2 regions of the Carnobacterium sp. ISL-102 genome follow, and region 1 is predicted to be linked to the other one. Evidence: a T-box and tRNA genes for the amino acid it is inferred to sense, from the RefSeq annotation. Region 1 holds a T-box; the other holds one or more tRNA genes.
What was found. A T-box is a leader RNA that pairs with one kind of tRNA and senses whether it is charged. The one in region 1 lies ahead of J7E16_RS03705 (valine--tRNA ligase), so its partner is inferred to be a tRNA-Val.
Positions count from the first base shown of each region.

Region 2: it has a tRNA-Val gene. The T-box ahead of J7E16_RS03705 (valine--tRNA ligase) is inferred to sense a tRNA for this amino acid. The anticodon was not compared.

Region 1 is NZ_JAGGRF010000003.1:436,226-451,876, reverse strand. Features, by position in the region: gene J7E16_RS03775 (GNAT family N-acetyltransferase) at 1-61, shown strand, start outside; gene J7E16_RS03770 (YueI family protein) at 91-531, opposite strand; gene J7E16_RS03765 (YktB family protein) at 968-1,612, shown strand; gene J7E16_RS03760 (S-ribosylhomocysteine lyase) at 1,676-2,140, opposite strand; gene J7E16_RS03755 (hypothetical protein) at 2,263-2,433, opposite strand; gene J7E16_RS03750 (Ltp family lipoprotein) at 2,948-3,592, opposite strand; gene rpsD (30S ribosomal protein S4) at 4,105-4,710, opposite strand; gene msrC (free L-methionine (R)-S-oxide reductase MsrC) at 4,932-5,399, opposite strand; gene J7E16_RS03735 (septation ring formation regulator EzrA) at 5,621-7,342, shown strand; gene J7E16_RS03730 (cysteine desulfurase family protein) at 7,513-8,652, shown strand; gene thiI (tRNA uracil 4-sulfurtransferase ThiI) at 8,687-9,904, shown strand; gene J7E16_RS03720 (amidohydrolase) at 10,050-11,648, shown strand; gene J7E16_RS03715 (redox-sensing transcriptional repressor Rex) at 11,801-12,478, shown strand; gene tpx (thiol peroxidase) at 12,594-13,112, shown strand; T-box leader at 13,140-13,378, shown strand; gene J7E16_RS03705 (valine--tRNA ligase) at 13,454-15,651, shown strand, end outside.
Region 2 is NZ_JAGGRF010000026.1:10,885-26,535, reverse strand. Features, by position in the region: gene treR (trehalose operon repressor) at 60-776, opposite strand; gene ade (adenine deaminase) at 927-2,690, shown strand; gene J7E16_RS08960 (3D domain-containing protein) at 3,056-3,871, opposite strand; gene J7E16_RS08955 (TraX family protein) at 4,272-4,871, shown strand; gene J7E16_RS08950 (ASCH domain-containing protein) at 4,888-5,328, shown strand; gene J7E16_RS08945 (DUF3891 family protein) at 5,829-6,599, shown strand; gene mnmE (tRNA uridine-5-carboxymethylaminomethyl(34) synthesis GTPase MnmE) at 6,833-8,221, shown strand; gene mnmG (tRNA uridine-5-carboxymethylaminomethyl(34) synthesis enzyme MnmG) at 8,520-10,421, shown strand; gene J7E16_RS08930 (ClC family H(+)/Cl(-) exchange transporter) at 10,950-12,485, opposite strand; tRNA gene J7E16_RS08925 (tRNA-Val) at 12,646-12,718, shown strand; gene rsmG (16S rRNA (guanine(527)-N(7))-methyltransferase RsmG) at 12,915-13,631, shown strand; gene noc (nucleoid occlusion protein) at 13,742-14,611, shown strand; gene J7E16_RS08910 (ParA family protein) at 14,762-15,523, shown strand; gene J7E16_RS08905 (ParB/RepB/Spo0J family partition protein) at 15,516-15,651, shown strand, end outside.

The DNA of each region.
Region 1 (15,651 bases):
ATGGAAGTCAAATCAAATTCTGTATCACGAAAATAGAGCCCAAAGCGAAAAAGCTAAATGAAAAACAGTTAGCTTTTTCCGTCTTTTAGATCAAAAAAATAATTTTTTGAATAATGAAGCTTTTTCCTCTACCTCTTTTTGAGGAGCATTCTGAGGATACTTGACCGCTACATCAACTGTTTTTTCATTAACAGCATCAGTCGAAACATAAATCAAACCAAGTGGACTACGCTGAGCTCCTTCATCGGATACGATTCGAAAAGAACAATCGTTTTCTTGACTTAATTTAATATACGGACTTAATAGATTCATATCAACTTGTCCGTTTAATAGTAATTGTTGATTTGGATGAAGTTGAATTTCTTTCTTCAGCGATTCAAGATAGTCATTAGAGATAAGCTGTTCAATGGTCATAGATAAGTAAACGCGTTCCCTAAGACTACCAAAATACTTGTTTCTTTCATCTGGGTTCGTTTTTTTATTTCCATAGATACCTTTTGATAAATAGTCTTGAGTGTCTCTGTCAGCCATTTAAAAAGCCCCCTTTGGTAATTAATTGGCAATCAAATATAGGTCTAAATAATGTGTTAGATTAATTTTTAGTATAGCATGAACCTTTATAAAATAAAACTTTTTTCATTTGCTCAACTGTACACAAAAAAGCATAAAAATTATTGCTTTTTATAAAAAAATTATATACAATCGGCACTAGTAATGAATAAAATGTGCGACTGAATTAGTAATAAGGTTTCGGTTCGTTCAAATAAGTGGGATCAAGATTGTCTCTTTAGAAGTAACAGCATATCCTTTAATCCAGTAAACGGCTGCTTTTAGGGATGAAAAAATAGTTATTTGACGCTTGACATTTGGTAGTTATCGGATGATAAGATCCAGTTAACGCAATTAATAATAGATGAAATGAGAACAACTATTGAGTAATACTGGTTGAGTTCTAGGAGTGTGAGAAATGGAAAATTGTACGTTTACTGAGGCTGATTTTGCTGTATTTACAATTGAAGGATTAGAACCGAGAATGTCAGCTATTCGAAAACAAATCCAACCGAAGTTTCATAGATTAGGGCAAGAATTTGCCAAAGCATTAGCTGCTGAACTAGAAATAAAAAGTCTGCCTGTCCATGTTGCACAGCACATAAGAAGAACAAAAAATCCTCCAAAAGATACATGGCTGGCAATTGGAGGAGACAATAGAGGTTATAAAAAATACCCTCATTTTCAATTAGGGTTGTATGAAACGCATGTCTTTATCTGGTTGGCTTTTATTGATAATCCTTTACATGAAGAAAAAATGGCTTTACAAATAATTGAAGATCCAACTCTATTATTCAAAGTTCCTGATGATTATGTTGTTTCATGGGACCATACAAAAGAGCAAGTAGTACCAATTCATGAAGCCGATTTATTGAACGGGTTAATTCGATGGCAGACAATTAAAAAAGAAGAATTTTTAATTGGCAGACAAATTTCGGCTGAAGATCCACTCCTAATAAGTCCGGAAGAGACTCAACGATTTATACTCGATACATTTAAACAGTTATTACCGCTGTATAGACAAGCGTACAGTGTATATGAAATAAAAGAAATCCATATCTAAGAACAATAAAAGGATCCAATACGACTTTGAGCGTATTGGATCCTTTTTTATAAGATGGAATTATTAAGCAAATACAATATGCCATTCATTGCGTTTTGCTAAGAAATCTTTGGCTAATTTTTGTGCACCCTCTAGAGTGTGATTAGCTGCCCAACCGCATTGCGTTTCGTTGCTTGCTGGAACCTCAGTAGCCACTAAAATATCCTCCATTGTTTTTTGTAACACGTCTAAAATTTCATTGTAATTCTCATGATTAATGACCGTTAGATAGAAACCAGTTTGGCATCCCATAGGACCAAAGTCAATGATATAATCTGCATGGTTACGAATCAGTTCAGCCGTTAAATGCTCTAAAGAGTGGAGACTCATCATATCCATATGCTCTTTATTTGGTTGTGAAAAACGGATATCATATTTTAAAATTTTATCGCCATTCGATCCAATTTTTTTATCCGCTAATCTAACGTAAGGTGCTTTGACTTTTGTATGATCTAAGTTGAAACTTTCTACATTCATTTTACTTGTCATAAACCAATTACTCCTCTTTTTTAACTTTATTTAAGTTACTATTGCTCAGTGTACCATTTTTAGAGAAATTCTAAAAATATTTATTTTTTGATAGATAACGAAAAAACACTGAATGTAAAATCTCAGCGTTCATCATCTTTGTTGCTATCTTTTTGCTCATTCAATTTGCGGACGATAAATTCATAATGTATAAGTGCATTAAAATCATCTTGATAATGAATAACTATTTTAGATTTATTACTTTTTAATTTGACAGAAGGACCAGTAACTTCAATTACTGTATTATTAGGCACAGTAGACACTCCTTTTTAGTGAAATAAATTTAATGGGTATAGACGAATAGAAAATCTGGATAACAAAAACAAATAATTGCTAGGTTATTAATTAATAAAGCTTACCACAAAAATGGATAGATGAAAATATTCTTGAACTACTTTTTTGTTTTTCTCATCAAATTCATATGAGGCCTCATAACCAACTAGTTGGAGCGGTTAAGAACTATTAAATCTGAATAAATTTTATGATCTAGAATAATATTAAAGCAAGAATGAAATAAAAAAACCCACAAACATTTTGGTAAATGTTTGTGGGTTTAAGAATCTGTTTTTCACTCTGATTAAAATTAACGAGAGGGGCAAAAATGATTCGAATTTTTTTATCTATCAGTCTTTTCAAGGTATGCAATACTTCTTGAAAAAGCTTTCTAAGTTATAAATGAGTTATCTTTAAACCCTCGTAGGAAACAAAAGTTTTTCCTCAACACTATTAAACTATTCCGAGAGATTGAGAAAAGTATTTTATTACCTATTATGGTAAATTATCAATAGCATATTGCGCTTGCTCACTTGTATATTCTTCGTAAATCAATTGATCGTAAAGTCCTTGGTCAGAAAACGAAGAATAATCCAAATAATCTATAGCAGCTTGAAGAGCATTTGCATTCCAATCAGCTTTTACGTTTTCAATTGCGTATTGTACAGCATCAGCTGGATATCCTTCATAAACCAACTGATCATAAAGACCCGATTTTGAAAAGCTAGTATAATCTAAATAATCATAAGCATTACTGAGAGCATTTTCATGTTCTCTTGGGACTACTGACTCTTTTCTTGATTCTTCAATAGCAATAGATTCAGCTAAAAATTTCTCCTCTTCAGCAGCCTTAGCTTCTTCAACCTTTTCAATCGATTCAGATTCAGCTAAAGCATCCTCTTTCTTAGTTGATTCAGCAATGATTGCAGAATCTTCCTCACTAGTGTCTTTTGCTGCAACTTCTTCAGCATTGTTTGGTGAAGAATCAATAGTTTCTTTGGATTCATCAGGATCGCTAAACACGCCAATAACACCAACAACAACAAGTAAAATGAACCACCATTTTTTATAGAATGGCTTTTTTATTTTTGCAGTATTATTAACAGAAATATCTTTTGACAATTTTCTTCTTTTTGACAATTTATCCCCTCCAGTTTATGTAATGTTTATCGTGAGGCCACTTCACAATAAACATTATCATGTTATAATATAACTGTAGTAATAGTATGTGCTCTAGTCGCTGTTATCCCAGTGACTATTTTTTTACAAAAAGAAACCAACTCTATTAACCTATCATTGACCGATGTAGAAACATATCACATCAAAAGTATAGCATGAATAAAACTTAGAAACTGAAAGGTATCAAAATTAAATTGATTTGATAGGAGATTTTCAATTATTTAAAAGAAAAAAATCTTTATAAAATACTAACTCTATTAAATTAAATATTTAATAGAGTTAGTAGTAGTTATTAAATTAAAGAGAGATTACCTTAGAAATAATTTAAGAGTTAAATTTCTCGAATATTTATTATAAAGATTTTAGATAGTAATGTGTTTATAATAGTATCCTATTATAAACAATAAAAAAACCCACAAACATTTTGGTAAATGTTTGTGGGTTTAAGAATCTGTTTTTCACTCTGATTAAGATTAACGAGAGTAATATTCAACGATGATTGTTTCATCGATTTCAGCAGATAATTCATCTCTTAATGGTAAACGGTTATATGAACCTTCTAATTTTTCAACATCGAAAGTTACGTATTCAGGACGGCCAAATAATGATTCAGCAGCTGATTTAATAATTTCCATGTTCTTAGATTTTTCACGAACAGTGATAACTTGTCCAACCGAAACGCTGTATGATGGGATATCAACGCGTTTGCCATCAACAAGGATGTGGCCATGATTTACTAATTGACGTGATTGACGACGAGTAGTAGCTAAACCTAAACGGTAAACAACATTATCTAAACGTTGTTCTAAAAGGATCATGAAGTTTTCCCCATGTTTACCTTCTTTGAATTTACCAGCTTTTAAGAATAAGTTACTAAATTGACGTTCGTTCAAACCAAACATATGACGTAATTTTTGTTTTTCTTGTAATTGAATACCGTATTCTGTTAATTTCTTACGGCTGTTTGGACCATGAGGACCTGGAGCGTAAGGACGGCGTTCGATTTCTTTACCTGTGCCAGAAAGTGAAATGCCTAGACGACGAGAAACTTTCCAACTTGGACCTGTATAACGTGACATAATGTAATTCCTCCAATAAATTTTTTTTTTGGAGTAAAATAATAAGTTGAAGTTCAGTATTTCGTGCAGTCCATTTTTCAATCTTCACCTTTGCAGCCATAGGTTACGCAATTGCACCATTGCTGGCAACGAACTGTTGACGTGAATACCACTCTCACGCTGCATTATTTTACACATTCGCAAGTATACGCTATAAAACATTGAAAAGTCAAGTCGTACAGTTAGATACTTGAAGAATCTAACAGAATATTGACAAATTCTTCTAAATACTTTTGATCGATTTCATCAAAACGGTTAGTAATCGGAGCATCAATATCTAATACTCCAATAGCGCGACCATCTTTGACCAAAGGCACAACGATTTCAGACTGACTGGCAGCATCACAAGCGATATGTCCTGGAAATTGATTAACATCATCAACAAAGATGCTCTCTTTTTTTACAAAGGCAGTCCCGCAGACTCCTTTTCCAAGTTGGATTCTTATACAAGCTACTTTGCCTTGGAAAGGCCCTAAGACAAGTTCGTCAGAAGCAGGCTCATATAAGTAAAATCCTGCCCAATTGATAGAAGGTAAGTTTTCAAATAATAAAGCGGCTGCGTTGCTAAAATTAGCAATGAAATTAGTTTCATCACCGATAATTGCACTCAATTGTTTAATCGTTAATGAATAAGTAGCTTTTTTTGTCATGTGAACACTCCTTTAAAATTCATGATACCATTCCGTAAAAATTAATTTTTCCTAGATTGAGGTGTGAGAATGATTTCTTCTATGTTATAATATACAATAGGAGTTTTTATAAGTAAATCCTTATTGTTAAATCAAGTCAATCGTTACATGGATACATAAATAAAATAACTGTTTTATGAAATTAAAATGAAGTCAGCAGTAACTCAATCGGAGGTTTTAGAATGGAAATGGAAACTGTTTTAATTGTTATCATTGTACTAGCTGTTGCAGCTTATGGGACAGGTTATTTTATGAAAAAAAAGCATTATCAAACTATTAATAACTTGGAGCAACAAAAATTTGATTTAATGGATACATCAGTTGCTGAAACGATTCAAAATGTTGAAATTCTTTCTTTAACGGGTCAAACAGAGAAAAATTTTGAACAATGGAAAGATAAATGGAAACAAATTGAACTAACTGCATTTCCAGATATAGAAAATCTGCTATTTGATGCTGAACAAGCGACAGACAGATTTCAGTTGATTAAAGCTGGCAAATCTGAAAGTAGAAGTAGAGAGTTGATTGAGAGTACTAAAAATAAAATAAAAGAGATTCAATTAGCTCTAAACGAATTATTGAAGAGTGAAGAGAAAAATAGCCAAGCAATTAAGAAAGTTGAAGAAATGTATCAAGGTATACGGAAAAAATTGCTGACCCAAAGCTTTTCTTTCGGTCCAGCTTTAGATAAACTTGAAAAGAAACTTACATTTTTAGAATTAAGTTTTTCCAATTTTTTTGAACTAACTTCCTCTGGAGATCACATTGAAGCTGAAGAAGTATTGAAAAAGGTTAATTATGAGACAAAAGAGTTAAATGACGCGGTCACTACTATTCCTAGTTTAGTTAAAGAAATCAGCAATGAATTCCCAGCTCAAATCCAAGAATTAAAAGAAGGCTATCATGAATTAAAAGATGTGCAGCATTTTGTCTTTTTAGGAGACACACTGACATCCGATATTGCTGAAATTGAACAAGATATAGAACAAGGTGAAAAATTAATAAAACAATGTGAAACCGAAAAAGTTGAAAAGTTGAATTCGATTATTGAAGAAAAAATCAATCATTTGTATGACGTTATGGAAGCTGAAATAAGCGCTAAAGAAGCAGTAGAGAAAGAACAACCTATTTTGGCGAAATTTATTGAATTTGTGAATAAAAGAAATCAACAATTATTGATTGAAATTGATCGAGTATCTCAAAGTTACACACTTGACGATACATTCTCAGAACAAACAAAAGACATGCAAGAACAAATTGAAGAAATCCAATTTAATTTTGAAACGTTTAATAATGGAATAGAAAAAAATCAAGCTGTGTATACAGTTGTAGCAGAAAGCCATGCTGATGATAGTGAAAGATTAGCTCAAATTGAAGAGAAACAAGAAAAATTGATCAAACAACTGGCTGACTTACGTGAGGAAGAAACAGAAGTTAAAGAAAAAATTGATGATTTTGAGTTTAATATGCGAGGGATCAAACGCTACATTGAAAAGCAACATTTACCGGGATTACCTGAAGAATATTTAGATTTGTTTTTCGTCACTACAGAGCGTATTGAAAAATTAGCGAAAGAATTAAATAAATTAAAAATCGATATGATTGAGATTAAAAAAATGTGTGAGATGTGTGAAGATGACGTTGAACTGCTTATTGATAAGACTGAAGAAATCGTGGATAGTGCGATATTAACTGAGTACATGATGCAATATGCTAACCGGTACCGAAATGACCATCCTCAAATCGGAGAAGCTATTTTAGAAAGTAATGAATTATTTAATAAAGAATTTCAATATAAAGAAGCGCTTGAAATTATTTCAACGGCATTAGAAGTTGTGGAACCTGGTTCATTTAAAAAAGTTGAGAATCAATATTATGAAGAAAAAAGCAGAACTGCTAAATAACAAAGAATAAATGAATCTAATTAAAATGAATAAAACAGAGTAGTGAATAAAACTACTCTGTTTTATTTTGTTAAAATAAATAGACGTGCCTTGTATTGAAAAAAGTTTTTGTTATAATGAGTAAAGAATTTTCAAGTGTGGGATAACCTAAAAGAAAGTGTGACAATAAAATGATTTATTTTGATAATAGTGCAACAACTAGTATAGATAAAACTGTTTTACAAACATTCGAAAAAGTAAGTCAAACTATTAATGGTAATCCTTCCAGTTTACACCAATTAGGTAATTATGCTGACGGCCTACTTCAACAGTCTAGAAAACAAATAGCTGATTTGTTACATGTTTCATCTGAAGAAATCTATTTTACAAGTGGAGGAACAGAAGGGGACAATTGGGCTATTAAAGGAACAGCAATTGAAAAACATCAGTTTGGAAAACATGTCATCACAACAGCTGTTGAGCATCCTGCTGTTAAAGAATCAGTTGCTCAGCTAGAGATGCTAGGATTTGAGGTTACTATTTTGCCCGTTGATCCAAATGGAAGAATATCCGTCTCTGATTTGAAAGAAGCTCTAAGGTCGGACACTATCCTAGTTTCGGTAATGGCTGTAAATAACGAAGTTGGAAGTATTCAGCCTATTATTGAAATAGGAGAAGTTTTAATAAATCATCCAGCGGTCCATTTTCATGTAGATGCTGTACAAGCAATAGGGAAAATCCCTTTACTGTTAGGCAGAGAGTCAAGGATTGATTTAGCAACTTTTTCTGCTCATAAATTTCACGGGCCTAAAGGTATGGGCTTCATGTACATCAAAAAAGGAAAACAAGTCGCTCCACTTTTAAATGGCGGGGGACAAGAATCTGGTAAACGTGGCGGTACAGAAAATGTAGCCGGCGCAGCAGCAATGGCTAAGGCTTTGCGCCTTCTGCTTGAAAAAGCAGGAGAGAAGCAAAAGAATCAAGATGAGATAAAAACTTATCTAATGGGACAGCTAGAAGCTTATAGAAGAGTTTCTGTTTTCTCACAAAAAGAAGGTGCTCCCCATATTTTATGTTTCGCTTTAAAAGGAATCAGAGGAGAAGTAATGGTTCATGCTTTTGAAAAAAAAGAAATTTATATTTCAACAACAAGTGCGTGTTCTAGCCGTAATGGTACAGCTTCTAGTACTTTAGTAGCAATGAATGTACCTGGAAAAATAGCCGCAAGTGCGGTGCGTATTAGTTTAACAGATACAAATACATTAGAAGAAGCTGAATTTTTTATGAAAGAATTTGGTCATCTATATCAACAATTCAAAGACATTAAATAAACCGGAAGAATAGCAGAGAGGAAGTAAGCAACACATGCAATACGATGAAGTGATGATACGCTATGGCGAACTGTCAACAAAGGGAAAAAATAAAAAAGTTTTTATCAACCAGTTAGCTCAAAATGTGAAACTTGCCTTGCACGATTTTGAAGAACTAAAAGTACACGGATCGCGTGACCGTATGCATTTAGAATTGAATGGTGCAAACAGTGATGCGGTATTAGGAAGATTGAATGCTATCTTTGGGATTCAAACGTACTCTCCAGTTAGACGTTTGGAAAGAGATATTGAACTTTTAAAAAAAGTTGCAGTCGAAATGATAGCAGAACTGTATACAGAAGGAAAAACATTTAAAATTACTACTAGACGTTCAGACCATGATTATGAGTTGGATACAAATGACATGAACCAACTAATTGGAGCGGAAATTTCTAGTAAAATCGAAGGTATAAAAGTTAAAATGAAAAACCCAGATATCGACTTACGATTAGAAATTAGAAATGAAGGCTTCTTCATTTCTAGTGAAACTATTCTAGGAGCAGGTGGTTTGCCTGTCGGGTCAAGCGGAAAAGGGATGCTGATGTTATCTGGCGGAATTGACTCTCCTGTAGCGGGTTACTTGACTATGAAGCGTGGCGTGAGTGTCGAAGCTGTTCATTTCAACAGCCCTCCGTATACAAGTCCGCGTGCTCTTCAAAAAGCAAAAGATCTAGCTGCTAAATTAGCTGCTTTTTCAGGTAGCGTCCACTTTATTGAAGTACCTTTTACCGAAATTCAGGAGGAAATCAAGAAAACTATTCCAGAAGATTATTTAATGGTTGTTACTCGAAGAATGATGATGAGATTGACTGATCTTATTCGTAAAGAACGCAAAGGTTTAGCAATCATTAATGGAGAGTCATTAGGTCAGGTTGCATCACAAACGCTGCATAGTATGATAGCCATCAATGACGTGACAGCTACTCCTATTATTCGACCAGTTGTTTCAATGGATAAAAACGAAATTATTGAGATTGCCCAAAAAATAGATACATTTGAGTTATCCATTCAACCGTTTGAAGATTGCTGTACAATTTTTGCACCACCATCACCTAAAACGAAGCCTAAACTAGAGAAGTCTCGTGAATTCGAAGACAGATTGGATATTGATGGGTTAATAGAAAGAGCGATGAAAGGTTTAGTAATCACAAAAATCAAGGTTGGAGATACATCAGAAGCTCAGCAAAAAGCTGGTTTTTCAGGTTTGTTATAGAAAAATTAAATAAAATACTGAAAATAAGCTGAACACATATGTTGTGGTCAGCTTATTTACCATCTCGCCTTTGTTAATTTTCAAACGCTAAATAAATTTTAAGTGATGTATAATGAAAAAAGAGAATTAGACAGGAGGATATAAATTGAAATTATGGAAAAATGGTCTTTTTTATACAATGGAAAAAGAAGAAGAAACAGTTTCAGCTGTGATTACTGATGGTGAAAAAATTGTAGCTGCAGGTGAAGAAGAAGAGTTGAAAAAACACTACAATAAAGAAATAACTGAGGAGATCGATTTAAATGGTGAAACCGTTTTTCCTGGTTTTGTGGACAGCCATTTGCACTTGTTATGGTATGGATTAAGCCTTGCTCGCTTAAATTTAAATCAGTCAAAAAGTAAAAAAGAAAGTATGGATAAGATTCGTGCAACGATTCAACAGCTCGCCCCCAATGAATGGCTATTTGTTGAAGGATATAATGAAAATGAATGGCAAGATGATCCAACTCCTATAACAAGAATAGATTTAGATGCTATTTCGACACATCATCCTTTGTTGGTCCGCAGAATCGATTACCATAATGTGGTCATTAATACAGTTTTGATCAATAAAATTGGAATCAAAGAGGGACAAACATATGATGGCGGTGGAGAAATCCAATTAAATCGAGAAGGAAAAATAACTGGAGTTTTAAAAGATGAAGCAACAAATTTAGCTATAAATGCTTTTCCAGCGGCAACGCCAAAAGAACAAGAGGAGTACTTGAAATTAGCAATCGAAGATTTATGGTCAAAAGGAATAACGGGTGCTCATTCCGAAGACTTACATTATTTTAATGGATTTGAGGGAACTTTAAAAACTTTTCGTGATGTGATTAAAGAGCAAAAAAAACCTTTTCGCGTACATTTATTGATCCATCATAAGGAACTGAAAGCTTATAATCATTCTGCTAAATCTTTTTTAGATGGTGATCCATATATAGAATTAGGGGCTATGAAAATATTTTATGATGGAACTGTAGGATCTCGAACAGCGTTAATGAGTCAGTCGTATGTTGGAACTGTTAACAACGGTTTGCAAATTCAAGCTGATGAAGATTTTGTTTCATTGATCAAAGCAGCACGTAAAGCTAAACTACCAGTAGCGATTCATATTCTAGGGGATAAAGCATTTGAAAAAGTGATTGCAACCCTTCGTGAGTTTCCACCAATGTCTGGACAACTCGATCGTATGATCCATACCCCTTGGCTGAGTAAAGAACTATTAAAAAAAGCGGAAAATTTGCCGTTGATTTTTGATGTGCAACCGCAATTTATGAGCAGTGACCTGCCCTGGGCATTAGACGTTTTAGGTGAGAATCATCCGCCTTTGGTCTTTGCATGGAAGAGTATAAAAGACGCTGGGTTTCCAGTAGCTGGAAGCAGTGATGCACCAATTGAAATACCCAATCCATTTTATGGCATCCATTCAGCTGTTACAAGAACTGTTAGGGGGGCAACTAGTAAAAAACGTTATTTTCCAGAAGAAGAACTTTCAGTGTTTGAAGCTCTTTCGCTTTACACTATAGGAAGTGCAACTGCTGGATACAAAGAAAATACTAGAGGTAAAATAAAAGCTGGCTATATAAGTGATTTTACTATCTTGAAAAAAAATCCTTTTATGATTAAAAAAGAGGCATTAGATCAAATTAGGGTTTCAAAAACAGTTGTAGGTGGAATCGTAGTATTTCAAAAAAATAATTGACTATTAATAGTATTAGTTTAATTTAAGAAGATAGGCAATAAAGGCCTCCTTCTTTTTCCAAATACAATTGTGATGTTAATCACAATTGTATTGAGTTAATCATTAAAAGATGATATGATAATGAAGAAATTAAAGATCAGGGGGCAGAAATAGTGGAACTAAACACTAAAATACATCAAATTCCAAATGCTACAGCTCATAGACTGCCTATTTATTATCGTTCATTAAAAAAGCTGAATGAAACGTGTGTAGAACGTATAAAATCAAAAGAATTGAGTCAACTTACACAAATCCCCTCAGCAACGATCCGAAGAGACTTTTCTCACTTTGGTGAATTAGGAAGAAGCGGATACGGTTATGAAGTAGCTTATGTAACGGAAGTGTTTCGTGAATTACTAAATGTGAATAATGTCATTAATGTTGTGCTTGTTGGCGTTGGGAATCTTGGAAAAGCAATCTTAACAAATAATTTTAAGAAAGAAAAAAATATTACGATCAAGTGTGCTTTTGATATTCAACCATCTTTTTTTGGAGATGAAATTTCTGGTGTTCCTATTCTTTCAATGGAGAAGATGAAAGAAGTTGTCGTCAACCAACAAATCCATACGGCAATTTGTGCTGTACCCAGTGAAGTATCTCAAGAAGTGGTGGATCAATTAATTGATGCAGGCATTACATCGATATTAAATTTTGCTCCAGGAAGAATAAAAGTACCGAATAACATCCAAATGAAGTATATTGATTTTTCTAGTGAAATCTTCACAATGGTTTATCAAAATGAAGCTCTTTATCCAGTAAATTTTGAAGAAGCCGATCAACAGAATAGCTAGAGATAAGCTAAGTGAAACACTTGAATTAATGTTTATACCCATTCTGAGGCATTGCTTTAAAAAACTATTATTCGTATACTATTCTAAGATGATAGTTAGAATAGGAGTGTTTGGTATGGAAATTAATCGAAAAGGTACATCATATAAATTGAAAGGTAATCAGCCTAAAGTTGGGGATAAAGCACCTGATTTTAAAGCTAGAAACTTAGCGGATAGTGTGGTTGAATTAAGCGACTTTTTCGGAAAAGTTGTATTGATCAGCGTGATCCCAGATATTGATACCCGAGTATGCGACCTACAGGCAAAAGCGTTTAATAAAATTGCCAGCGAATTAGATGAAGTACAGTTGATCACGATTTCTAATAACACCAAAGCACAACAAGCTGAATGGTGTGCTGGGAAAGATATCTCAATGGAAATGCTGCACGACAGTGAATTGAACTTTGGACAAGCATATGGTTTAATTATGGAAGAGCTTGGAAATCTGGCTCGTTCAGTATTTGTTATCAACCGTAAAGGCGAAATCACTTATCAAGAAATCGTTTCAGAGATGACTAGTGAACCAGATTACGATATGGTTATCGAGGCTGCTAAAGAAGCAAGGGAACCAAATGAATCAGGCGCATTGAAATAGAACGATTTTAATGCTATTATGTAAAAATAAAAGGCAATGAACAAGAAGAGTAATTTTAGGTGCTGGCTTATTTAGAGAAGAGAACGAATGGTGAGAGTTCTTAGTCAGAATAAAATGAAAGTAGCTTGGGAGCTGACAAGGTGAAAGTAAAGTAACTTTGTTCGGAGTAACGATCCGTTAAAAATGGAACTAAGAGGTATACTTTTTATAATAGTAAAAGTATGCAATATAGGTGGTACCGCGAGTGAAAAGCATTCGTCCTAATAATAATTTATTGTTAGGATGAATGCTTTTTTTTGTTTGTTCAGATCTGTTAAGTAAAATTATAGAGGAGAGATAAAATGACTGATGAATTGAAAATGTCTACTAAATATCAACCGAATCAAGTAGAAGCTGGTCGTTATGAAAAATGGATAGAAAAAGGATTGTTCAAACCAAGTGGAGATAAGACAAAAGAAGCATATTCTGTTGTTATCCCACCTCCAAATGTAACTGGTAAATTGCATCTAGGTCATGCTTGGGACACAACTTTGCAAGATATTATTATTAGACAAAAAAGAATGCAGGGATTTGATACTTTGTGGTTACCAGGAATGGACCACGCTGGAATTGCAACGCAAGCTAAAGTAGAAGCTAAATTAGCTGAAGAAGGTATTTCGCGTTATGATCTTGGGCGTGAAAAATTCAATGATACAGTTTGGGATTGGAAAGAAGAATACGCAAGTGTGATTCGTGAGCAGTGGGCAAAAGTTGGTATTTCAGTTGATTATAGCCGTGAACGCTTTACATTAGATGAAGGGTTATCAGAGGCAGTACGTAAAGTGTTCGTTACGATGTACAACAAGCAATTGATCTATCGTGGGGAATATATTATTAACTGGGATCCAAAAGCTAAAACAGCTCTATCAGATATTGAAGTGATCCATAAAGATGTTGAAGGTGCCTTTTATCATATGAGTTATCCTCTAGCAGATGGCAGCGGGGTAGTAGAAATTGCTACGACACGTCCTGAAACAATGTTGGGCGACACGGCGATTGCTGTTCATCCTGAAGATGAACGTTTCCAGCACTTAATTGGAAAAACGGTTATGTTGCCATTGATGAATCGTGAAATACCCATCGTTGCAGATGACTATGTCGAAATGGATTTTGGTACAGGTGTAGTGAAAATTACTCCAGCTCATGATCCTAATGACTTTGAAGTTGGAAAACGTCATGACTTGCCACAAATTAATGTGATGAATGATGATGGATCAATGAATGAATTAGCTGGAAAATATGCCTCTATGGATCGTTTTGAAGCCCGTAAAGCTATTGTAAAAGATTTAGAAGCAGAAGGTCGATTGATCAAAATAGAAAAAATGGTCCACAGTGTCGGACATTCTGAACGTACAGGGGTCGTAGTTGAACCAAGACTGTCTACACAATGGTTTGTAAACATGGCTCCATTAGCCAAAGAAGCCTTAGAAAGTCAAAAGACAGAAAATAAAGTGAACTTTATACCTGAACGTTTTGAAAATACGCATACGCGTTGGATGGAAAATGTTCATGATTGGGTAATTTCGCGTCAATTGTGGTGGGGACACCGTATTCCTGCATGGTACCATAAAACAAGCGGTGAATTGTATGTAGGGATGGAAGCTCCTGAAGACAGTGAAAACTGGGTACAAGATCCAGATGTTTTGGATACATGGTTTAGTTCAGCATTATGGCCATTCTCTACAATGGGTTGGCCTAACGAAGAAGCTGAAGATTTCAAACGGTATTTCCCTACGAACACGCTAGTAACGGGATATGATATTATCTTCTTTTGGGTCAGCCGTATGATGTTCCAAAGTATAGAATTCACTGGAAAACGACCATTTAAAAATGTCTTGATCCATGGGTTGATTCGTGACGAAGAAGGCCGTAAAATGAGTAAATCATTGGGAAATGGGATAGATCCAATGGATGTCATTGAAAAATATGGTGCAGATGCGCTGCGTTGGTTCTTATCAAATGGATCCGCTCCGGGGCAAGATGTTCGTTTCAGTTATGATAAAATGGATGCTTCTTGGAACTTTATCAATAAAATTTGGAATGCGAGCCGCTTTGCATTGATGAATATGGAAGACTTCACTGTAGATCAAATTGATTTAATTGGTGAAAAAACAATTGCTGACCGATGGATCTTGACGAAATTAAACGAGACCGTTGAAAAAGTAACTGATTTATTTGAGCGCTTTGAATTTGGTGAAGCAGGTCGCCATTTATACCACTTTATTTGGGATGATTTCTGTGATTGGTACATTGAAATGAGCAAAGAAGTATTGTTTGGAGAAGATGAAAAAGCGAAACAAATGACTAGAAGTATTTTAGCCTATGTATTGGATCAAACGTTACGTCTATTGCACCCAATCATGCCATTTGTTACAGAAGAGATCTGGGAAAATATTCCTCACGAAGGAGAATCACTTGTGGTAGCGGAATACCCTGTTGTCCATCCAGAACTGTCTGACGAAGCAGCGACTAAGGGTATGGACGTATTGATGGAATTGAT
Region 2 (15,651 bases), on a different contig from region 1:
CTGGATATAAGGGTTGTTTTTCTAGTAAGGGAATGACTTGCTCCATTGCCGAGCTTTTTTTAGAGCGAATTCCTACGTCTGGCAAAGTCGACAAAACGAAAACGATCCAAGCGGTGACGAGATTCTGTATGCTGAAACAGAGTCGTGTCTTCTAAATAGACATCACTTCTTACAACCACAACATGTGTATCGTCTTCTAAGTCCATCAAGCGTTTATCTTCTTCTGTGATAGGATCTACCGTTATCTCTTTTTGAGCGTAACTGATCGTTAATCCGAGAGTATGTTCAATGTAATGATACAATGAATCCTCAGCTGCATCAGTTGGAATAGTTGGAACGATAGAAGTGAGCAGGTAATCTTTATCTATAATGACTACTTCGCCATTTACTTTTCTTAAGCGTTCAAGATATAAAATAGGAGTATCCAAAGGAAGCTTTAAATGATTAGCTAAGTCTTCAGAAATTGGCTGTAAGCCATTGTGGACGACGATAGTTTGACTATTCATGTGTTGCGCATCTTGAAGTTCTTTGTAGCTGGTTAAGCCAGAGACAGGGAAATCAAAGCGTTTAACATCTAAAACAACGGAGCCTTTCCCTTGTATCTTTTGAATGTACCCTTTTTCTAAAAGCAAATTCAGCGCTTTTCGAATTGTTTCACGGGAAACATTATATGTTTTTACCAGTTCATTTTCGCTAGGCAAGAGATCACCGGAAATAAAACTTTGATTTAAAATAGCTGCTTCAAGATCTAAAAAAATTTTATTGAACTTACTCATATATATTCCTCACATTCCGATCCTTAACTTACATTTTAGCATAATCCAGTAGGAAAAACTTGCAAATAAAAGTTGTTTTTAAAATTAGCTAGTGTAGTATTGTAAGCATATAAAAACGAAAATTTCATAAAATATGAGGAGGTATTTAAATTGGGAGATATAAAAACTTCAGCATTAGAAAAGAAAATAAAAGTAGCAGCTAAAAAAATACCAGCAGATTTAGTCGTTAAAAATGGAACGATCGTAAACGTATTTACAGGAGAACTCATGAGTGGCGATATCGCCATTACAGAAGGCACGATCGTTGGGATCGGTTCGTACGATGGAGTTAAAATAATTGATGCTCGAAATAAAATCATTGTCCCAGGTTTTATTGATGGACATGTGCATATTGAAAGCTCTTTGCTGACACCTAAAGAATTTTCGAAAGTTGTAATGCAGCATGGCGTGACAAGCGTGATCACCGACCCACATGAAATTGCGAACGTAGCTGGAGCGGATGGTATTCAATTTATGATTGAAGAATCCAAAAACTTACCAATAGATATCTATGTTATGTTATCATCTTGTGTCCCAGCGACAAAGTTTGAGAATAATGGAGCACTATTAAATGCTAAACAACTTGAACCGTTCTTATCCGAACCAGAAGTATTAGGTTTAGCGGAAGTAATGGATTTTGCATCTGTAAAAAAAGGCGACAGTATTATGATAGATAAGCTTGCAATGGTTCAAGAAATAGACGGCTTTATTGATGGGCATGCTGCCGGTCTGACCAGAGAAGAATTGAATATTTATTTAGCAGCCGGAATTCGAACCGATCATGAAAGTATCAATGCTCAAGAAGCAAAAGACCGCTTAGACTTGGGAATGTATTTAATGATTAGAGAGGGTACTGTAGCTAAAGATCTAACAGCCTTATTACCTGCAGTGACGGTAAAAAATGCTAGAAGGTGTTTATTTGTGACAGACGATAAATTGATCGACGACTTATTAGAAGAAGGCAGCATTGATCATATTGTACGATTAGCCATTCAAAAAGGGTTAGATCCTATAACAGCTATCCAAATGGGGACTTTAAATACAGCGGAATGTTTTAATCTTACTCATTTAGGCGCAATTGCTTCAGGCTATCAAGCCGATTTTTTAATTTTAGATGATTTAGAAACAATCGCGATTGATCAAGTATATAAAAAAGGCGTTTGTATTTCAGATAATGGAAAATTAAATAGTTCATTATTTGAATCGAGCTCGGAGAAAAAACTCAACGGCGCTGAATTAGCAAAAATCAATGCGCAAAAACTGACAACAGAAGCACTAGCAATCCCTTTGACAGATCCTACATGCAACGTCATCGGAATTATCCCAAATAGTCTGGTCACAGATCATTTAAAGGAAAACGTAACCGTTGAAAAAGGGCTTTTTATACCTTCAACTAAAAAAGATCAGTTGAAAATCGCCGTTATCGAGCGGCATAAAGGAACGGATCATATTGGATTAGGAATCGTAAAAGGCTTTCGTTTGAAAAAAGGTGCAATTGCTACGACCGTAGCTCATGATTCACATAATATAGTAGCAGTAGGCACTTCTGATCAGGAGATATTAAAAGCAGTTGAACAAGTGATCAAAACTAATGGAGGTTTAGCGGTTGTAGCAGGGGAGCAAGTCTTAGCTTCGCTATCATTGCCTGTAGCAGGGTTGATGACAGAATCGGGGTATCTGGAAGTCGATCAAACGTTGAAAGAATTAAATAAGGCTGCCATAATGATTGGAGAGACCGTGAACTTTAATCCGTTTTTGACCTTATCCTTTTTAACACTCCCAGTCATTCCAAAATTAAAATTAACGGATTTAGGATTATTTGATTTTGAAAGTTCTTCTCACATCCCAATTCAAGTCATAAAAGGGGCTATATAATTTTTGGTGTAGATGAATAAATTAATTAAAAGACTCACCCAAAATTGCTGGAGGAATAGGGTTGCTTGTAGCCATGTAAAGGATTCAATGAGAATTACACAACGTTAGCGCTTTAGCGCGATTACGGTTTGTTTGAAGCTTGAAAGTCTATAAGACTACAGGCTTACAGGCGGTACCATGGCTACACAAGCAAACCCGTACAATTCCAGAAGAAATTTTATCTTGAAGCGTCCACACCATTTGACCTACAGCCATAAAAGGGCAATAAAAAATCCACCTAAAAGAATGTTATCTTTTAGGTGGATTTTTTTATTAACTATTCGAAATCGGGGGAAGTGAATAAGTTAGGTTTATTTTTAAGCTTATTAGTTTAAAATTTGAACGTCCATTGTTTGTCTACCAAAATTAGTAGCTTGGGTTAAATCAGTGATGTGAACATCGATACGATTGCCATTAATAGCACTACCAGTGTCTCCAGCAATAAATGTACCATATCCTGGAACATAAACAGTTGATCCTAGAGGAATAACGCTTGGGTCAACAGCGATAACGTTTGGATTTTCATTCAAATTGATCCCAGTTGCAGTAGTATCGCTTAATTCTGGTTGATTCGTTGAATAAGCTGTTGCTTCAACAGTAACGGTTTGACCAGAGCGTGCAGATGCTGTTTCAGCTTGTGGTGTTTGTGTTTCTGTTGCTGTAGGTTCAGTAACGGCTTCTTCAACCACTACAGGTTCTTCAGCAGGTGCTTCTTCAACAACGGGTGCTTTTTCGACAACAGGTTCAACTTCTACAACTTCTGTAGGTTCACTAACGTTGTAACTTTTAGTATCTTCAGCTGTTTCAATAGTAACAGTTGAGTGGTCAGCAGATAAAGAAATAGTATTGCCGCTATAAATAGTATTGGCATTATTAATATCATTTACATCAACCAAAGTACCGATAGATAAATCAGTTGCTAAAGCTACTGATGATAATGTGTCGCCCCATTGGATAGTGTATTCTGTGCTGCCATCTTCAGTACTTTTAAGGTCTTGTTTGATTTCGGCTACAGTACGAGCTTCCCAAGTGCTAGAAGTATATTCAGCAGCTGATGCTTCTGTTGGATTTGAAACAGCCATGATACCTGTTAAAGCTAAAGTTGCACTTGCGATAAAAAATTTCGATTTAAAGTTTTTCATTTTTTTGATCTCCTTTTATTTTGCCAAGAATAGTGTTTCGCCTACGAGTTACAAGGTAAGAGAAGTTGACTGTGGATTCTGAGCGACATTGTTTATTTTGAGCTATAAGCTCAATGTAAATGAAGGTCTTTCTCCTTCAACAAATGCTATCCTACCACGGTAAAAAAAAAAGAAAAGTCCTTTTAGCCATTCGTCATGGTTTCTTATTGGTTCTGTATTAATTGAATAGTTTCTTTACTAAATGAATACAAAAAGTAAGTTTCTATGTAAAATATGACTTAATTTGTAATCTAACTAAGCAAATCATATGTTGAAAACCAAAAAAAATTCTCCTTTAGGTTCTATATTTAAAATGGTAAAATGCTTAAAATAGCGTGTTTACAGTAATTGGAGGGTCGAAATGACAAAAGAGAGTTACGATAAAATCAATGCCATCAAATGGATCGGAATTATTACAATGACGATCGATCACATCGGCTATTACTTGTTTCCTGAACTCATATGGCTTCGTATCATAGGAAGAATAGCGTTTCCGTGTTTTTTATATACAACAGTTCAAGGGACCAGAAACACCAGTAATTTTAAAAAATACTTTTTTCAATTGATCGGCGTAGGCATTTTAACGATCCCTATCAGTCTTTATTCTGGAACCGTGTTTAATATCTTGTTTACATTAGCTCTGGTAGCACTCTCTATCAAAGATAAGCGATTTATTATTCTAGCATTAGTACTAAGTTATTTTTGTGAATATGGAATATATGGTTTTTTATTGGGTTGGGCTATTTATTGTATGGTGTTCATTCATAAGCTGCTTGGAGTAATTCTCTTTTTGGCAGTACATATTCTTGTCTGGCCATCTGTCCAAATTTTTGCTTGTTTTGCTATTTTTCTACTATTAATAGACACCTATAAAGCGACTAAAAAAATACCTAAAATTATTGGTTACCTTTACTATCCATTGCATCAATTAATTTTGTTAGCTATTAAATTTAATTTATAAGTAAGGAGTGTAGGTTATGAAATCAAAGCAAATGTGGCAGGAATTTATTTCAGCATATCCAGAGTATCAGGATAAAACATACCAAGCTTGGAGTTATGGAGTCGAACCAGATGAGTTAGCGCGATTAACTTTTGAACAAATAAAAACAGCCACAGCTTCTTCCTATGAAGAATATGCGCTCGAGAATGAAGCGTTACCTGAAGCAGGAGAACTAAACATGATACTTGATGCTAGTGAGAAAGCAGTTTGCATCACAAAGACGATTAAAGTGTCTGTCATTCCTTTTTTAGAGGTATCTAAAGAACACGCTTTTAAAGAAGGTGAGGGCGATCGGTCATTGCATTACTGGCGAGAAGTCCACAAAACTTTTTTTGAAAATTCTTATAAAAAAAATAGTTTAGTCTTTCATGACAATATTCTGATAGTATGCGAAGAGTTTGAAGTCATTTATAAATGAAGTTGGATCGTTTAACAAATGGAGTTGGTGTTTTAAAAGAAATTTCTTCTGGAATAACGGGTTTGCTTGTGGAGAGCCAGGGAAACACCTGAAGCCTAAAAGGAAGTCTTCAGGCTTTCAAGCCTCAAATAGAGCTTAATCGCTAAAGCGTTAAAGCTCTATAATTCACATTGAATTCTCTACATGGCTACAAGCAACTCCTATTCCGCCTGAAATTTCAAGTGAGTGACCCAACTTATTTATCACCATCAAAAATTATAGTCTCTTATCGATTGTTCAATAAAAATTGCTGGTGTTTTAAAAGAAATTTCTTCTGAAGTATACGGGTTTGCTTGTTTAGAGCCATAGGAGGTACTGACCCCTATTCCTCCATTAATTTTGGGTAAGTAATGCAATTAGATTAAGTCTATCAACACCAAAAATTATACAGCCTAAAATTAGTGGTATACTAAAAAGTGGAACGGTCATTAATTAGGAACAAGTTGAAAGGGTGCATAGTTATGATTATTAGAGAACGTGAAGCTGATTTTGTAATGATTGAACAAAAGAACCATGCTCAATTCGCTAGAGACGTTATGGCTCAATGGGAAACAAGCTTATTTAAAGGGGAACGGTTAAGAAAATCGGTCGATTATGCTATCCTTATGCATGACTATGGATGGGGAAATCTTGATAAAAGTCCTTTTTGGAATGATAAAAAACAAGCTCCTTATTCGCTTTTCGATTTCCCGAAAGCGCCAAAAACAATTTTTTATACTTACGGTATTGATGAAGTTGAAAAGGTTGATCCTTATGCCGCGTTACTTTGCAGCAGACATTACAGTCAGTTCTTTTTAAAAGATACCTTAAAAGAATCGCAGGTTTTTCTTGAACGAGAAGAAGAGAGAAAGAAACGGATCATTGCTGATTTAGGTGAATTTGATCAACAACTATTTGATTTTCACTATGCCTTGTTGGCGTTAGGAGATACTTTGTCTGTATTCGCTTGTATAAACGAACCGGGTGCTACAGAAGAAACCATTCATCCATTCTTTAAAAAAGGACTTACCTTAACTGCTGAACTTGGATTGAAAGCAACAACTATGAGGCCAAGTTGGAGTGATGAACATACGATCGTATTGGATGTGTTCCCTTTTGAAAAAACAATCAATAGTAGAGTGATTCAAAAAGTTGTTTCAAAAGCAGCGATTCAAGAAAAAGGGCTCTTAGATAGTTACAAAGAAACGGAATACGAAGAAGTAAACATTAGGGTCAGATCGAACGAAGGGTAAGTCAAAACGGCCGAGATGCATTATAAATAAAAATCAGCTGAAGTTATTGACAAATAGTTAGAGAACTTGTATAGTCTTAACGGAACAACAAAACGATTAAAAAAACCACTAAAAATCAAATAAACTTATCTGAATGATAAAAGTAGTCAAAGTGCTTTCCATTCCTTTTGTAAAAAACAAAGGGGTGGAGTGGGCACTTTTTTCGTGCAAAAAAATAGAAGGAGTGAGAGAGCTTGACATTAGAATTTGAAACCATTGCAGCGATTTCGACGCCTCCAGGTGAAGGAGCAATAGGAATAGTAAGATTGAGCGGGGAGCTAGCTATTGAAATTGCAGATCGCGTATATAGATCTGGTTCAAAATCACTAGCTGAACAGAAGAGTCATACTATCCACTATGGTCACATCGAGAACCCTAAAACAAACGAAACAATTGATGAAGTAATGGTATCCGTTATGCGTGAACCCAAAACGTTTACTAGGGAAGATGTCGTTGAAATCAATTGTCATGGCGGTATTACTTCGGTCAATCAAGTCTTGCAATGTGTTTTGCAAAATGGAGCTCGCTTAGCTGAACCCGGTGAATTCACAAAACGGGCCTTTTTGAATGGGCGAATTGATTTGTCTCAAGCAGAAGCAGTAATGGATCTGATCCGCGCTAAAACAGATAGAGCCATGCATGTTGCATTAAAACAACTGGATGGAAACTTGTCTCATTTGATCCGCAATTTGCGTATGGATATACTGGATACATTAGCTCAAGTAGAAGTAAATATCGATTACCCTGAATACGATGATGTTGAAGAAATGACTTCAAAATTATTAATTGAAAAAGCTAAACTAGTTAAAGCTTCGATCCAACAAATGCTTGCAACTGCCAGTCAAGGGAAGATTTTAAGAGAAGGTCTAGCAACAGCAATCATCGGACGACCAAATGTTGGGAAATCAAGCTTATTGAATTATCTGCTAGATGAAGAAAAAGCTATCGTTACAGATATTGCTGGTACCACACGAGATGTTATTGAAGAATACATCAGCGTTCGAGGTGTACCATTGAAACTGATCGATACAGCTGGAATTCGCGAAACAGAAGACATTATTGAACGTATTGGCGTAGAAAGAAGTCGCCAAGCTTTAAGTGATGCAGATTTAGTTTTGTTAGTATTTAATCAAAGCGAACCTTTAACAATAGAAGATAAAGCTTTAATTGAAGCAACAAATCAACACCGTCGCATTGTGATCTTAAATAAGATGGATTTGCCAAATAAATTAGATTTAACTGAACTAGAAACAGTAGTAGAGCCAGAAAGTATCGTGAAGACCTCTATTTTATCCCAATCAGGTATAGATATTTTAGAAAAGAAAATAGCAGATCTTTTTTTCACTGGTCAAACAGGCGAAAGAGATGCAACTTATGTATCTAATGTACGTCATATCGCATTGTTAAATGATGCAGAAGCTGCATTAGACGAAGTTATCAGCGGAGTAGAAGCGGGCATGCCAGTTGATCTCGTTCAAATCGACATGACACGTTGCTGGGATCTATTAGGCGAAATCACCGGAGACAGCGTCCAAGACGAACTACTGACCCAACTATTCAGCCAATTCTGCTTAGGAAAATAGGATGCGGAGTGTCTCGTTTATGCTCGACAAGAAAACAGGAAAAATTCGTAGAGGGCTTTTACGCCCACGAAGAAGTTTTATCTTTTTCTCGAGAGGATGAGACACGCAGCTCAACCAATAGGATGCGGAGTTCGACGCTTAGGCTTGACAGAAAAACAAGAAATATCACAGAGGATGCACCATCCTCGAAGAGATTACGTTTTTTCCGAGAGCCTGTCGAACGCAGCTCAATCAATAAGATATGAGAAAATTTGATTTTTATAAAAAACTGAAATACAGAAAAGAAGGGATTGTTTAAATGAATCATTACGAAGCTGGAAATTTTGACGTAATCGTTGTTGGTGCAGGGCATGCTGGTTCAGAAGCCGCATTAGCAGCAGCAAGAATGGGAAGCAAAACACTTTTGATTACCATCAATCTAGATATGGTCGCTTTCATGCCGTGTAACCCATCAATTGGAGGACCCGCTAAAGGAGTCGTGGTCAGAGAAATTGATGCTCTTGGTGGTGAAATGGGCCGCAATATTGACAAAACGTATATACAAATGAGAATGTTGAACACCGGTAAAGGACCGGCTGTTCGAGCTTTACGCGCACAAGCAGATAAATTTATGTATGCAAATGAAATGAAAAAAACAATTGAAGAAACTAAAAATCTTGTTTTAAGACAAGGTATTGCTGACGAATTAATTATTGAAGACGGTATATGCAAAGGAATCATCACAAATACTGGCGCTATCTATCGTTCTAAGGCAGTTATTTTAACAGCGGGAACATCTTCTCGTGGTCAAATCATTATTGGAGAACTAAAGTATTCTTCAGGTCCAAACAATTCGCAACCGTCTATTAAACTATCAGAAAGTTTACTGGAAAATGGATTTGAATTGAAACGTTTTAAAACCGGAACGCCTCCTAGAGTTAAATCATCAACAATCGATTATAGCTTAACAGAAGAACAACCTGGTGATGAAAAAGCGAATCATTTTAGTTATGAAACGCCAAATAGTGTTTACTTAAAAGATCAATTATCTTGTTGGTTAACATATACGAATGAAGAAACTCACCAAAAAATCCAAGAAAACTTACACCGTGCACCGATGTTTACAGGAATCGTTGAAGGGGTAGGTGCACGTTACTGCCCATCAATTGAAGATAAAGTTGTTCGTTTTAGCGATAAACCAAGACATCAATTATTTTTGGAACCAGAAGGACGCAATACAGAAGAAGTATACGTCCAAGGATTATCAACATCTCTTCCAGAAGATGTTCAACAAGATATTATACACTCAATCGAAGGGTTGGAAAATGCAGAAATGATGCGTACCGGTTATGCAATTGAATATGATGTGGTCACACCTCATCAATTGCGCCCTTCTTTAGAAACAAAAGTAGTTGAAAATCTATTCACTGCTGGCCAAATGAACGGAACTTCTGGCTATGAAGAGGCAGCAGGTCAAGGAATCATGGCTGGTATCAATGCAGCACTTAAAGTCCAAGGGAAAAAACCGTTTGTTATGAAGCGTAGTGAAGGCTATATCGGAGTGATGATCGATGATTTAGTGACTAAAGGAACAAATGAACCTTACCGTTTGTTAACGTCTCGTGCAGAATACCGCCTACTGTTACGTCATGATAATGCTGATTTTAGACTGACTAAAATAGGTCATGAAATAGGCTTGATTTCAAAAGAACGTTATGACACGTTTTTAATCAAAAAAGCTCAAGTTGAAGGAGAACTAGAACGTTTAGGTTCTATCCGTTTGAAACCAACTGAAGAAATCCAAGCTTATTTAGCTGGAAAAAATCAAGCACCGTTAAAAGATGGAATTTTGGCAAAAGACTTTTTGCGCCGACCAGAAGTTGCTTATCAAGATCTTTTAGCCTTTGTCCCACGTGATTATGAACTTCCGGCAACTGTCGAAGAACAGGTAGAAATTCAAGTTAAATATGAAGGATACATCGCTAAAGCTTCTCAAAAAGTAGATAAGTTAAAACGAATGGAAAATAAACGTATACCAGAAAATATCGATTATGCTTCTATTAACGGGATAGCTACTGAAGCGAAAGAAAAGTTGATTAAAATCCAACCTGAAACTATTGCTCAAGCTAGCCGTATTAGTGGTGTGAACCCAGCGGACATTTCAATTTTAATGGTTTATGTAGAACAAGGAAAAATTGCAAAAGTTTCCGTATTAGAATAACAACTATAAAAAAAGGGATGTAAGAGGCTAGGACATAAGTCCTAGCCTCTTTGCCTATCCAACTTTTGATTCTAAAGATACTTCTAAAAGAGATACTTCTAAAAGGTGCATCATCGGTAGAAAATGAGATGCAATTGACTATAATACCTTTACCTCTTTTTATTAAAAAATATACGTAAAATTAGTTTGATCACTTACCTGGAATTTCTGTCGGAATAGGGGTTGCTTGTAGCCATGTAAAGAATTCAATGTGAATTACACAGCGTTGGCGCTTCAGCGATTACGTTGTGTTTGAAGCTTGAAAGCCGGAAGACTTTCTTTTCAGCTTCAGGCGCTTCCATGGCTCTCCACAAGCAAACCTGTTATTCCAGCAGAAATTTCTTTTAAAACACCAACACCATTTTTTAGGCAATTAATATATATAGAAAAAAAGAGTCTGTTTATCAGTTTCCTGATTAAACAGACTCTTTCTCTTATACTCAGTTAGTTATATCCTAGCCTCAAACGGCCTTTTTCACTTATATATCATTAGATTTGGTGTTCTTTTAATAATTTTCGAACGGCACTAGCTTTCTTTAAGTCACAAGTAACGATCAAATGATCTCCAACATGAATAAAAGTTTGTCCATGAGGGACGATATGTTCATTTCCTCTACGCATGGAAGAGATGATGACTTCTTCAGGCCAGTCTATTTCTTTTATCGACTTTCCAGATAAAAGGCTATTAGGTTCAACGGCATGCACAAATGAGTGAGGCTTGCTAATAATAACATTGTTATCAGCAGGAAGCAGCCTTTCCAATAAACTTTCGTAGATCGGTTTAACATCTAAGAAGTCTGCTGTTATATAGGCTGTCAAAGAAACAACAGCTAAGGGCATTAATTGATTCAAACCGCCAACCATTTCAGTAACTAATAAAATAGCGGTTAAGGGTGCTTTCCCGATAGCAGTAAAATAACCAGCCATAGCAAACAAAATAAAATGGGTCAAATACTGAGCATCCATTTGGAAATAAGTGATCATGAACTGGGCAAATAGAGCACCAAGTAAGGCTCCTAAAGATAGAATAGGTAAGAAAATACCTCCTGGAACACTGGCGCCATAAGATACCATAGAAAAAATAAAGCGAAAAATAAATAATCCAACTAAAACAGCTAGCGATAAATTCCACTCAGTAAACTGCACGACGATCCCACTTCCACCACCAATTATTTCTGGTAGGTAGTAACCAATCGGGATTACTAATAGAAGAGGAATGACTGAATTAAAGTGCACCGGTATAAAGGAAAACAATTGATAAAATTTAGGAAGGACATCCAATAAAACTTTATTGTAAAACCAGCCCCCTATCCCTAAAAAAATCCCTAATAATGGCAAGTAGATATAATACTGTATCGGAAGAGATGTTATGGCTCCGATATCCAATACCGGAGTTAAACCAAAAATGGTCAAAGAAACGAAATTGGCTGTAATAGCTGAAGCAAATGTCGTTATAGCAACTAAGGGAGAGAAATTGTGATGGACTTCTTCCAAAACAAACAGCAAACCTGCTATGGGTGCATTAAAAGCAGCTGCTAAACCAGCACCAGCTCCACTCGACAATAAAACATTTTCTTCTATATCATCGCCTTTGGTTAATTTGCTGACACCTGATCCAATTGAAGCTCCTAGTTGAATAGAAGGACCTTCTCTTCCAAGAAAAAGTCCAAATCCAATAGCTAATAGCCCACTAACGAACTTTTTCCATAGAATAGACCACCAAGAAGTATGGACGACGCCTTGAACTTGACCTTCTACTTGCGGAATACCGCTTCCTTTAATGTTTGGTTCGCTTTTTATAAATAAACCAATAATAATAGCAACACCAATAGAAACAAAGACCCACGGGATCAACCACAAAGGTTCTGAATGAAAAAATTTGTACAGATGAATAATATTTTCTAGAATAATTTCTACACCTAAACGAAATAAACTAACAACTACTCCAGCTAACGCCCCTACTAAAACTCCTTTAGTGATGTATCGGATTTGTCGATCATTAAGTTTAGTCAATAAACTGCTCATAACTCAATCTTCCTTTTTTTAAAAATATTTTAAGCTTCTATTCTCCATACTACTCCTTTTAGCGGTAAGGATACAGGATAATTTTTAAAACAGCAAAAAGTACTTTACTTTAATAGCGCAAGTAGATTATACTAAAAAGCAGATAGAATCAATTAGAAAAGGTTTCTTAGCTCAGTTGGGAGAGCACTACCTCGACAAGGTAGGGGTCGCTGGTTCGAGCCCAGTAGAGACCATCACGAATAAGTTTATGAACGTTGACCAACCTCAACTTTTATAAGCTTATTTTTTATTTTTTTTTTAATTTAACTAGTTTAGATAGTGTGAAAAACGCTTTAAAGTATTGCACTTCTAGTTGATTTGTTATACAGTTGAAAAAGACGGATTTGTGAAACAAAAAAGTGTTTCACGTTAGTAAAAGGAGTTGTGTTAATGAACCCAGAAGAGTTTAAAAAGGCCCTTGAAGGCAAGGGAATAATGGTTACTGAGAAACAAATGGAACAATTTGATCAATACCTTAAACTGCTACAAGAATGGAATGAAAAAATTAATTTAACCGCAATCACTCAAACAGAAGAAGTATACTTAAAACATTTTTATGATTCTATTACTGCTGGTTTATATGTGGATTTTAACAAAGGGGTCCAAAGCTTATGTGATGTAGGTGCAGGTGCCGGGTTTCCAAGCATCCCCCTAAAAATTATTTTTCCACAATTAGAAGTAACAATAGTAGATTCATTGAATAAAAGAATTCAATTTCTAACATTATTAGCAAAAACGTTAGAATTAGACGGTGTTCATTTCTACCATGACCGTGCCGAAACATTTGGTCAAAATAAACAATTTCGTGAATCATTTGATTTTGTAACAGCTAGAGCTGTTGCTCGTATGAGTGTTTTAGCGGAATTATGTTTGCCGTTAGTTAAAAAAGAAGGACTCTTTATCGCTTTAAAAGCCAGTAATACAAAAGAAGAGATGGCTGAAGGGCAAAAAGCCATTGCTACACTAGGTGGAAAGTTTCGTGAAGAGTTTGTTTTTGAACTTCCACATGAAGCAGGAGAACGACATGTTGTTTTAATTGATAAAAAGAAAGAAACACCAAAGAAATTCCCAAGAAAACCAGGAACACCAAATAAGAATCCATTGTAGTGAAGGCCACTACTTATCAGACTATTCCTATTCGGATTCAACTACTCAATAAGAACGTTTTTTGATATAATAGGATCAGAGAACAGAAGTGACTGAGGGAGAGAAAAAGAATGGCGTTGTCTAATTTATTTGGTTCAGGAAAATCTAAAAAGAAAATCGAAAATGAAGAGGATCTTCAATCAGAGGAATTAAAAAACCCAAAACAGGTCCAACAAATTGCTGTCCAACAGATTGTTCCAAATCGTTTTCAGCCAAGAAAAGTATTTAACGCAGAAAAATTAGATGAGCTAGCTCGTACAATCCATATTCACGGATTGATCCAGCCCATCATCCTTAGAAGATATGAAGCAGATAAATATGAAATTATTGCTGGGGAACGTCGCTTTCGTGCTATGCAGCTTTTGGGATGGCAAGAAGTACCAGCCATCGTTCAAGAGATGTCAGATAACGAGACGGCTTCTGTTGCATTAATTGAAAACTTGCAAAGGGAAGAATTGACGGCTATTGAAGAAGCTGAAGCCTATAAAGGTTTGATGGTTTTAAATGAGATGACGCAAGAAGCATTAGCGCAACGCATCGGTAAAAGCCAATCTTTCATTGCAAATAAACTGCGGTTATTAAAATTAGCAGAACCTATAAAGCAAGCATTATTGAATAAAAAAGTGACAGAAAGACATGGCCGTAGTCTATTAGCATTATCTTTTGAAGAACAAAATGAATTATTAAAGGTGATTCTTGAAAAGAAATTAACTGTTAAAGAGACAGAACAGGTAGTCAAGTTAAAGCAAGCTGAAAGAGAGAAGAATTCAAATCAGCCAAAGAACCGCATAAAGAGAATTTCCAAAGATTTTCGGTTAGCAGTAAATACGATCCATAAATCAGTTGATTTGATTAAAGAAACGGGTATTACCTTGCAAGCAAAAGAGGAAGACTTGGAAGACGTTTACCGTATTACGATTGAGATCAAGAAAAATAAATAAATAAAGAGCGATAAATGAAGACATTCATTTTGAACAAATGCGTAGGAGAAAAATACGCATATTATAATTTTTCTCCTATTTTTGTGTGATGTGGTTAAATCGGTGGTAAACAGTTACTAGAGGATATTAAACACAGATGGAGGAAAAAGGATGGCACGAATTATATCAGTTGCAAATCAAAAAGGCGGAGTCGGGAAAACAACGACAACAGTCAACTTAGGTGCTTGCTTAGCTTATTTTGGAAAGAAAATTTTATTAGTTGACATTGATGCACAAGGAAATGCAACAAGTGGTTTGGGCGTAAGAAAGTCAGATGTTGAAAAAGATATTTATGATATTTTAGTAAACGAAACACCCGTTAAAGAGGTTGTTTTGCCTTCTTCGAGAGAAAACTTGTGGGTCGTGCCGGCCACGATTCAATTAGCAGGTGCAGAAATTGAGTTAACTTCACAAATGGCTAGGGAATCTAGATTAAAACAAGCACTGGAAAAAGTGAAAGATGACTATGATTACATCCTAATTGACTGCCCACCATCATTAGGTCATTTGACGATTAATGCCTTTACAGCAAGTGATTCTATTTTAATTCCTGTTCAATGCGAATATTATGCTTTAGAAGGATTAAGTCAATTGCTAAATACGGTCCGACTGGTCCAAAAACATTTTAATCCTGAATTGAAAATCGAGGGTGTTTTATTGACCATGTTAGATGCACGTACAAATTTAGGCTATGAAGTCGTCGATGAAGTGAAAAAATACTTCCGCGAAAGAGTTTATAAAACGATCATTCCACGGAATATCCGTTTATCTGAAGCCCCAAGTCATGGGCTGTCGATAATTGATTATGATGCGCGTTCTAGAGGAGCAGAAGTCTATCTTGAATTAGCAAAGGAAGTGCTAGCAAATGGTTAACAAAAATAGTAAAGGGTTAGGAAGAGGGATAGATGCTCTTTTTGGAGACTATGCTGAACTGTCAAATATCAATGCAACGAATGAACAAGTTCAACAGATTCCGTTAACGGATATCAGACCCAATCCTT